2 regions of the Pseudoalteromonas sp. NSLLW218 genome follow, and region 2 is predicted to be linked to the other one. Evidence: predicted binding sites of a transcription regulator. Region 2 holds the regulator's gene; the other holds the start of a gene.
The links. Region 2 encodes LexA, which represses DNA repair genes until DNA is damaged. Its sites were predicted from a motif close to TACTGTATNNNNATACAGTA; they were not measured.
Positions count from the first base shown of each region.

Region 1: the regulator LexA is predicted to act here: its motif matches at 3,409-3,428, upstream of uvrD (DNA helicase II).

Region 1 is NZ_JADYWO010000022.1:2,488-7,449, forward strand. Features, by position in the region: gene I6E80_RS20130 (GNAT family N-acetyltransferase) at 1-1,201, opposite strand, end outside; gene uvrD (DNA helicase II) at 1,179-3,344, opposite strand; gene I6E80_RS20140 (hypothetical protein) at 3,648-3,872, shown strand; gene I6E80_RS20145 (YacL family protein) at 3,989-4,357, shown strand; gene I6E80_RS20150 (dUTP diphosphatase) at 4,463-4,962, shown strand, end outside.
Region 2 is NZ_JADYWO010000014.1:34,992-39,953, forward strand. Features, by position in the region: gene I6E80_RS18135 (membrane protein) at 1-151, opposite strand, end outside; gene I6E80_RS18140 (hypothetical protein) at 465-845, shown strand; gene I6E80_RS18145 (PaaI family thioesterase) at 846-1,286, opposite strand; gene lexA (transcriptional repressor LexA) at 1,454-2,071, shown strand; gene coxB (cytochrome c oxidase subunit II) at 2,554-3,696, shown strand; gene ctaD (cytochrome c oxidase subunit I) at 3,696-4,962, shown strand, end outside.

The DNA of each region.
Region 1 (4,962 bases), on a different contig from region 2:
GATAGTGAGCCAATGCAAGCAGGGCAATAACTTGTTGCAGTAAAGGCTCATTGTTTACAAGGGATTGCTGAGTTATTTCGCTATGAACTGGCTGCTCTAATTGCTCACTACTTAACTCTTTGTATTGTGCATCGAGTGCAAGCAAGGTGCGAATGTGCTTCTCGAGGGGATCGTGTTTAGCAAAACGCAGTGGCTCATCAAGCGTTACAACTTTAGAGGCTTTATAGTGCGCTTTTATATAGTTACTAAAGCGAATGGTATAACCCCTACCATTGCCCTCATACCCAACCAGTGTACTTGCAAAGACTATACGAGGGTAATGAGCTAGCATTTTTAGCAATAACGGAACAGGAATTGCTGCAGCTTCATCAATGAGTAATAAATCGCACTCAGGTAATGCATTTAATAACGCGTCAGGTGCAACGTAGTGCAAGTTGGCGAGCTGTTTATGTTCAGCGTTGTATTGAAAGCTCAGCTCGTTGGCTAAATGCTTAAAGCTACTGTGGGTCGCTTTAAACTGAGTGCTGCAAATAATTACTTTTTTATCAGCTAATTTTGCGGCTGCTAAGCCAAGTGCTGCCGACTTGCCTCTACCTCTATCAGCATTAATGAGTAAAGGCCTGTTGGCACGACCATTAGCTACTTTTACTATTTGTTCAACGCAGTTTTGCTGTGGTAGATAGTCAATTTTATTATCCGTAACAGAGCTGACGAGATTACTAATACAGCCATTTTGTTCACTAAAATGAAAAGCGGGTAATCGCTTAATAATAGCCGCGAAACGTTGATTAAATAAACTGTAGTCAATACTCTGACCGTGTGATTGCACTGTACTTAATGAGGGGTCTTGCCAAGAGGCTAAATCATTTAATTCGGGCAGTAATAAAAACAGTATACCGCCTGCTTTAACGGTGCCGGTAAGTGCTGCAAGTTTATCAGGGTGTAAACCACTAAAACCATCGTAAACAGCATGAGCAAATTCTTGCCCTAAAATTTGGTGAGTGCGAGTAGGCCAGTACGAATTTTTAATCGCGCACTGCTTTGATACAACAAGTGTATTGTTTTCATCTATTAATGAGTTAAGTAATTCATAACACCAAGCAGGGCTGCCCGTAATCAACACTAGCTGACGATGATACGCGCCAGCTAGTTGTTGTTCTAACTCATTTAGGTGAGCTTTATACAGCTTGTAATCGTGCATAGGCCGTTACTAACCATTTACTGCCAAGGTCGTCAAAGTTAACTTGTACGCGAGATTGCGCGCCACTGCCTTCGTAATTAAGTACGGTACCAACACCAAACTTAGCATGCAAAACTCGTTGCCCTAAGTTAAAGCCACTGTCTTCAAATGCGGCATGGCTAACTGATGCGCTAAAACGCCCGGCGGCAGGCGGGCGAGAAACCTGTGTTTTAATACGAATTTCTTCAACGCAGTCCTCAGGTATTTCGCGTAAAAAGCGTGATGGGCTATGGTATTTTTCTTGCCCGTATAAACGGCGACTCTCAGCATGGCTAATGTATAACTTATCCATTGCTCGTGTCATGCCTACATAACAAAGGCGGCGCTCTTCTTCCAAACGACCAGACTCTTCGTTACTTTGCTGAGAAGGGAACATGCCTTCTTCTACGCCCACCATAAACACTAACGGAAACTCTAAGCCTTTAGCTGAGTGAAGTGTCATCATTTGAACGGCGTCTTCGTGCTCTTCTGCTTGTCCTTCACCTGACTCAAGTGATGTATGTGCTAAAAAGCCTTGTAAAGGCGAGCTGTATTCTTCGTCTTCAGGAAGTTCGTACTGGTCACATGCGCTAATTAGCTCTTCTAAGTTTTCTACGCGAGCACGGCCTTTTTCACCTTTTTCAGCTTGGTACATTGCCATCAAGCCTGAGGTTTGAATTGTGTACTTGGCTTGCTCATGCAAAGTTAGATCGCTAATTTTATCTTCTATTTGTTCGACTAGTTCTACAAACTTACTTACGGCACCAGAAGCACGACCAGATAAATGCTGTTGTTCTACAATTGCTTTTGCGGCATACCAAAGCGGTAACGATTCTGCTCGTGCACAATCTCGTATATGGCTCAATGTTTTGTCGCCAATACCGCGTGCTGGCGTGTTAATTACACGCTCAAACGCGGCATCGTCTTGACGATTACCTACTAGGCGTAAGTACGACAACGCATCTTTAATTTCTTGTCGTTCGAAAAATCGCATACCACCGTAAATACGGTATTTTAAGCCTTCTTGTAGCATAGCTTCCTCGAGTACACGAGATTGCGCGTTACTACGGTATAAAATTGCGGCATCTTGTAGGGCATTACCTGCATTTAACCAGCTGCGTAGTTTGCTACTTACAAAGCGTGCTTCGTCTAACTCATTAAATGCTGCATAAATAGAGATTGGCTCGCCATCGTTACCGTCGGTCCACAAGCTTTTACCCATACGTTCTGAGTTATTTTGAATTAATGCGTTGGACGCTTTCAAAATAGTCGCGGTTGAACGGTAGTTTTGTTCAAGGCGAATGGTTTCTGCGCTAAAGTCAGTTAAAAAACGTTTAATGTTTTCGATTTTAGCACCACGCCAACCATAAATGCTTTGGTCATCGTCGCCTACAATCATAATGCTGTTAGTATCGCCAGCAAGTAACTTTAACCAAGCATATTGAATGGTATTTGTATCTTGGAACTCGTCTACGAGCATATGTGCAAAGCGTTGCTGATAATGACGTAGTAACGTAGGGTTATTTTTTAATACTTCGTAGCTGCGTAGTAATATTTCAGCAAAATCAACTAGGCCCGCTCTATCACAGGCCTCTTGATAGGCGGCATAAACACGCAGCATCATTTGCTCGTTAATATCGTATGCTTGGATATCTTTAGGGCGAAGTGCTTCATCTTTTTTGGCGCTTATGTACCAGCCAAATTGTTTAGCAGGCCATTTTTTATCATCAATATTCATCGATTTTAATAAGCGCTTGATCATCCGAAGCTGATCGTCAGAGTCTAAAATTTGAAAGGCTTCAGGTAAGTTAGCTTCACGGTGATGAGCACGTAAAATACGATGCGATAAACCATGGAAAGTACCAATCCACATACCACCTACAGGCGCTTTTAGTGTTTCTTCAACGCGGCCACGCATTTCTTTAGCGGCTTTATTAGTAAAGGTAACTGCAAAAATACTGTAAGCGGAGGCTTGCTCAACTTGCATAAGCCACGCAATACGATGAACTAACACTCGTGTTTTACCAGACCCAGCACCTGCTAATACCAGCATGTTTTGTAGTGGGGCTGCAACGGCATCGCGTTGTTTGTCATTTAAGCCATCGAGTAATTGTGAAACGTCCATCGTTACGCCTTTTTAATCAATATTGTGGCCAGTATAACAGGTGTTTTTGTTAGGCTAAATAAAATACTGTTTTTATAAACAGCTATTTATAAAATAGTGTTCAAAACGAGTAACTTGCTAATTAATTGAGCGAATAGAAAAGTGCAAACACATAACAAAAATTGCTAATTTGACCTAAAGTTAGCAAAATTTACTAACTCTCTAAATCTAGACTAATTTAACTATTTGATTTGTAAGCTTTAATAAATTGGCATAGAGTGTGTAAGTAAATAATTATAAAATCAAATAAATACAGAGGTTAGTATGGCAGATCAAGGTTCTGGCGGTAACGTAATCGCAGCATTATGTAATATATTTTTTCCTGGTTTAGGGCAGTTAGTGCAAGGGCGTATTTTAGCGGCTATATTTTTTGCACTCGCTATTATAATAAGTTACGCACTAATTTATGTGCTTGTAGGCTTTGTACTTGTGCCTATTATTTACTTATGGTCGATTATTGACGCAGCGCGTTATAGATCGCGAAGTTAACGGCTTTAAAGTTGAGTAAAATAGCGCCCTTGTGGCGCTATTTTACTTTATATGTCCTGTGGTTTGCGGGCGTTTACGTATATAATTACGCAATTAAAGATTTACAGGCAAACCCTATGGAATATCAATTTATTCGCGACCCTATTAGTGGGCTACGTATTAAAATAAGCAGTGAACACGCTATTATTGGTCGCTGGCTAAACGAAGAAATAGGCAAAGACAAAGTAGCCATGGTGCAAGCGCTTATTGCATCGGTGAGTTCAAGCTATGAGCCGCTAACGCTAAAAGGCCAAGAAATAGATTTAATATTAACCAAAGACGAAGCACTATTTGAAGCCCATGCGCTTCATCAAGACAGCGAAGACCTAATAGCGTATCAAGATGACGATTTAGCGCTTGAAGAAAATGGTTTAAGTAGTGGTTGTGGCTTTGAAGATTTCATTGATTTAATTGATTCATGGCATGAGTTTACGACGTCACGATAAACATAATTAGCACACTAATAAAAATATACAGCAATGCACAATCAGCATTTTATCTGTATTATTACAGCAACGAAAATTACGCCAACCAAAACGACAGGAGTTGATATGTCTGCCAATTTAAACAAGCTAGTAGTGATGCTAGAAATGCAAAACGCCATGAATACTAAAGTACATGAGCAATGGTTTACTCAAGGGTTTGAATGGTACCGTGCTATTTGGGTTGAGTGTGCTGAAATGCTAGATCATCATGGTTGGAAATGGTGGAAAAAACAAACACCAGATACTGAACAAGTTATTTTAGAGTTGGTTGATATTTTTCATTTTGGTCTATCGCTTAGAATTGACGGCGAAACTAGCTACGAAGACTTAGCAAAGCAACTTGAAACTGAGCTTAGTAATGCTCAACAAGCTGATGACTTTAAGCAAACACTAGAAATATTAGCGGCGTCTGCTGTTGCTGATAAAACGTTTAATGCAGGTGCCTTTGCCGGCTGTATGGCGCAAATGGGTATGGATATTGATGATTTATATCGCGGCTACGTAGGTAAAAATACGTTAAACTTTTTCCGCCAAGATCACGGTTACAAAGATGGTAGCTATATTAA
Region 2 (4,962 bases):
TGCGTGTTGCAAGATGCTTCCCATGAACTTTATCAAGAGGGATAGCGCTCATTACTAAACCACCTAATAGCCAAGCTAAAATTTGTAATGCTAATAAATAACCTAACCATTTATGTAACTTGCGAGCATGTTTAAATATTTTTTTATTCATGTTTTAGTCTTATTATTTTTAGAGGCTAGTTTATTACATTAATGAGATAAGTTACTGCGACATTTTGTCGCAGTTTAAACTATAGCTTACTGTAATCATTTAAAAATAAAAAAGATTACACTTAAATTGCTAACATGATTTATTTGTTTAATTGAGCTGAATGTTTGATATCTAGCTAGCTTTAAATGCTAATAAATACTTAAAAGCTGCGAAATATCCATATAAAGTGGTTAATAGAGCATAGTTGATTTGGTATAACGGTAAAACTGCGTTAAAGTTTGCAATGAAATTATTAGAGGATAAATACGAAACGATGTCGGAAATTCAATTTTTAAATGTAGATCTTGAGCTTGAATCAAAGCAAGATATTAGTTTGCTAGTGGCGGACTTGAAAAAAGTCGCTACGATTTTACATTATGACAAAGACGAATACCGTCAATTAGCGCGTATTGAAGCAACAGGTGTAGTAAACACGCCTGACAAAGCAATAAACCATATATGTGAGCTTATTGAATCGTGTTCGCGTAACGCGCTAAAGCAATGGTTAAGCTGTTCACGTAGAACGTTTGATATTGGTTTTGAATCAGGCACTTCTCCTAAGTGCTTTAATCAAGCCTTAGATGCAGATACATTACTACGTATATCTGCGATTGGTGCGGGTATGGAAATTACAATTTACCCAATCGAAAAGTAACTATCTTCGCTCTACGACTGCTGCGGTCATTTTAGATACGCAGCACAGCTCATTGCGGCTATTTGTAATTTTTATTTCCCATACTGAACTACGTTTACCGATATGAAATGCTCTTGCCGTGGCTGTTAAAGTGCCGTTACGAGACGCTTTTAAATGACTTGCGCTAATTTCCTGTCCCACGCAGTAAAATTTTGTAAAATCGACAACAAAGTTAGCTGCATAGCTGGCAACTGTTTCGGCAAGTACAACGTTAGCACCGCCGTGAACCATCCCCATTGGGTTATGATGCTCAGGAATTGCTGGCATTGTGGCAACCAAGTAATCATCGCCAATCTCTGTGATTTCTATCCCCATAGTTTTCATCAGCGTACCTTGACCATTTATACCTTCATCTAGCTGTTTGCAAAACTCTAAAGTAATAGGTTGATACCAAATACTCATAATGACTCCTTTGCTTTTTTTATCATTTATAAACTTAGTTTTAGTTATATCCCTAAAATGTACACAAGTGAAATTACTTTGGCTATTTTAAGGCTTAATTTAAATTTGCGATTTTTATTTAACTGTATATACTCACAGTTAAATGTACTGTATGGAAAACCAGTTGTATGCGACCATTAACGAACCGCCAAGCTCAAATACTCGAACTAATTAAAGTTTTTATTAAAGACACTGGTATGCCTCCTACACGTGCTGAAATAGCGCAAACATTAGGTTTTAAAAGTGCCAATGCTGCTGAAGAACATTTAAAAGCACTTGCTAAAAAAGGCGCCATTAAAATGAAGCCAGGTGCAAGCCGTGGTATTCAGTTAATTGAAGAAGAAGAGCCAGAACAATTAGGTTTACCGCTTATAGGGCGTGTTGCTGCTGGTTCACCTATTTTGGCGCAAGAGCACGTTGAAAGTCACTGCAAAATCGATCCATTAATGTTTAAACCGGCTGCAGATTTTTTACTACGCGTTAACGGTATGAGCATGAAAGATATTGGTATTATGGATGGTGATTTACTTGCTGTACATCGTACTCAAACCGCTGAAAACGGACAAGTTGTTGTTGCCCGCTTAGACGAAGACGTAACTGTAAAACGTCTTGAGAAAGCAGGTCGTAAAGTATTACTTCATGCTGAAAACGACGATTTTGAATCTATTGAAGTAGATCTTGAGAATGAGTCTTTTAATATTGAAGGCTTAGCCGTTGGCGTTATAAGAAACGCTGATTGGATGTGACTTTAAAAATAGCTTTTAAACAAGCAGTTTTATAAATGCGTACTAATTAGTACGCATTTTTGTTTTAAAATTCGTACTAAAATAGGGCGTAAACAGCCCACTGACTATTCAACCTGTAAACTTTTTTGCACTTATAATTTCCCCTCCAAATGCGTTAAACCCCTTTGTTTTTCTCATCTTTTGAACTTCCTGTTGCCTAGCTAGTTGCTGATTTTTTGTTAATTACCCAATTACAACCTGATTGTTTTTTATACTAAAACTTGCTTGTTGTTCATTTTTTAGCTAATTGTTAATGTGCTGAGCTAATAATAACTCACAGCTTTTTAGTTTTGAGAACACACAATATACACAAACACGTTGTTGGCGCAGCAAAACCAATCAATATTAAATGAGATTGGCTAAAAAAATAAAAATAACGAATTGGCGTTTAAGCCGTATGCCTCTTCGCTTTGCATTCGCAATAGCATCAAAGGAGCCACCACATGGGTAAACTGACCTCTACCTTGTGGCTTATATTATGTGTTTTTTCGCACCCAGTTTTGGCTAACAGCCAATACAATATGCGCAAAGGCGTAACCGATATAAGCAATAATGTATATCAGCTGCACATGACCATATTTATAATATGTTGTGTGATTGGGGTGATAGTGTTCGCAATTATGTTCTGGGCACTTATTCATCACCGTAAATCTAAAGGGGCTGTACCTGCCCAATTTCACGAAAGCACTAAAGTAGAAATACTTTGGACTGCAATTCCGTTTGTTATTTTAATTGCTATGGCAGTACCAGCTACTAAAACCCTAATTGCAATGGAAGATGCCAGCAAAGCTGATCTCACTATTAAAATTACAGGTTCACAATGGAAATGGCATTATGAATATATGGGCGAAGATGTAGAGTTCTACTCTATTTTATCTACCCCGCAAGATGAAATCGCTAATCTTGCAGATAAAAATCCTAACTACTTACTTGAGGTTGATAAACCTCTCGTACTGCCAATAAATCAAAAAGTACGATTTTTAATGACTTCTGACGATGTTATCCACTCTTGGTGGGTACCTGATTTTGCAGTTAAAAAAGATGCGAATCCCGGCTTTATAAACGAAACATGGACGAACATAAACGAAGAAGGTACTTACCGAGGCCAATGTGCTGAGTTGTGTGGTAAAGATCATGGCTTTATGCCCGTTGTGGTGGTTGCTAAATCTGAGGCTGATTTTAAAACATGGCTTGCAGATGCAAAGCAGGCGAAGCAAAAAGCAGCATTAGCAGATGCCGCATTACTTGATAAAACCCTCCCAAAAGAAGAATTAATGACTTTAGGCGAACAAGTATATATGGCCAATTGCGCTGCATGTCATCAGCCCACTGGCATGGGATTACCGGGTGTATTTCCTGCACTTAAAGGCAGCCCGATAGTGCTTGGCGATATAAAAGATCACATTGATGTAGTTATCCATGGACGACCTGGTACGGCAATGCAAGCATTTGCCAAGCAGTTATCTATAAAGCAATTAGCAGCGGTTATTACTTATAAACGTAATGCGTGGGGTAATGATACGGGTGATGTTATTCAACCGAGTCAAATACAGGCAGCGCTTGATGCCAAAGTGGAGGCGAACTAATGAGTAGCATAGTAGAACAACCTAACGCCAATGAAGCTCATCATGCTCATCACCCAGCTAAAGGTTTTAAACGCTGGCTTTACACAACTAATCATAAAGATATAGGTAGTTTATATTTAATTTTTTCGCTGACCATGTTCTTAATTGGTGGTGGAATGGCCATGGTGATCAGAGCTGAATTATTTCAACCTGGTTTACAGTTGGTCGACCCTCACTTTTTTAATCAAATGACCACAGTGCATGGTTTAATTATGGTGTTTGGTGCGGTTATGCCGGCCTTTACAGGCCTTGCTAATTGGATGATACCGCTAATGATTGGCGCGCCAGATATGGCATTGCCAAGAATGAATAACTGGAGCTTTTGGATTTTACCGTTTGCATTTTTAATCCTATTGGCATCGTTATTTATGCCTGGTGGGGGTCCTGCATTTGGTTGGACTTTTTATGCACCACTGTCTACAACATACAGTAATGATAATACTGCATTGTTTGTATTTGCCGTACATATTATGGGAATTAGCTCAATAATGGGCGCAATCAATGTGATCGTAACCATAGTGAACTTACGCGCCCCCGGCATGACATGGATGAAGTTGCCCTTATTTGTATGGACGTGGTTAATTACTGCCTTTTTATTAATAGCGGTAATGCCTGTGCTTGCAGGGGCTGTCACTATGGTACTTACCGATAAGTACTTTGCGACCAGCTTTTTTGATGCCGCAGGCGGTGGCGATCCGGTGATGTTCCAACACATTTTTTGGTTTTTTGGTCACCCCGAAGTATACATAATGATTCTTCCTGCCTTTGGCATTATATCTACAATAGTACCTACCTTTTCTCGTAAAAAACTTTTTGGCTATGCCTCAATGGTATATGCCACATCCTCCATAGCACTATTGAGCTTTATTGTATGGGCTCATCATATGTTTACCACTGGGATGCCGGTCGCTGGCGAGTTGTTTTTTATGTACGCGACCATGCTTATATCGGTACCTACAGGCGTAAAAGTATTTAATTGGGTTGCCACAATGTGGAAAGGCTCAATAACTTTTGAAGTGCCAATGCTTTTTAGTATTGCGTTTATTGTGCTGTTTACCTTAGGTGGTTTTTCGGGATTGATGCTGGCAATTACACCTGCTGACTTTCAATATCACGATACTTATTTTGTAGTGGCGCACTTTCATTATGTATTAGTAACAGGGGCCGTATTTTCGATAATGGCAGGAGCTTATTACTGGTTGCCCAAGTGGACGGGCAATATGTTTA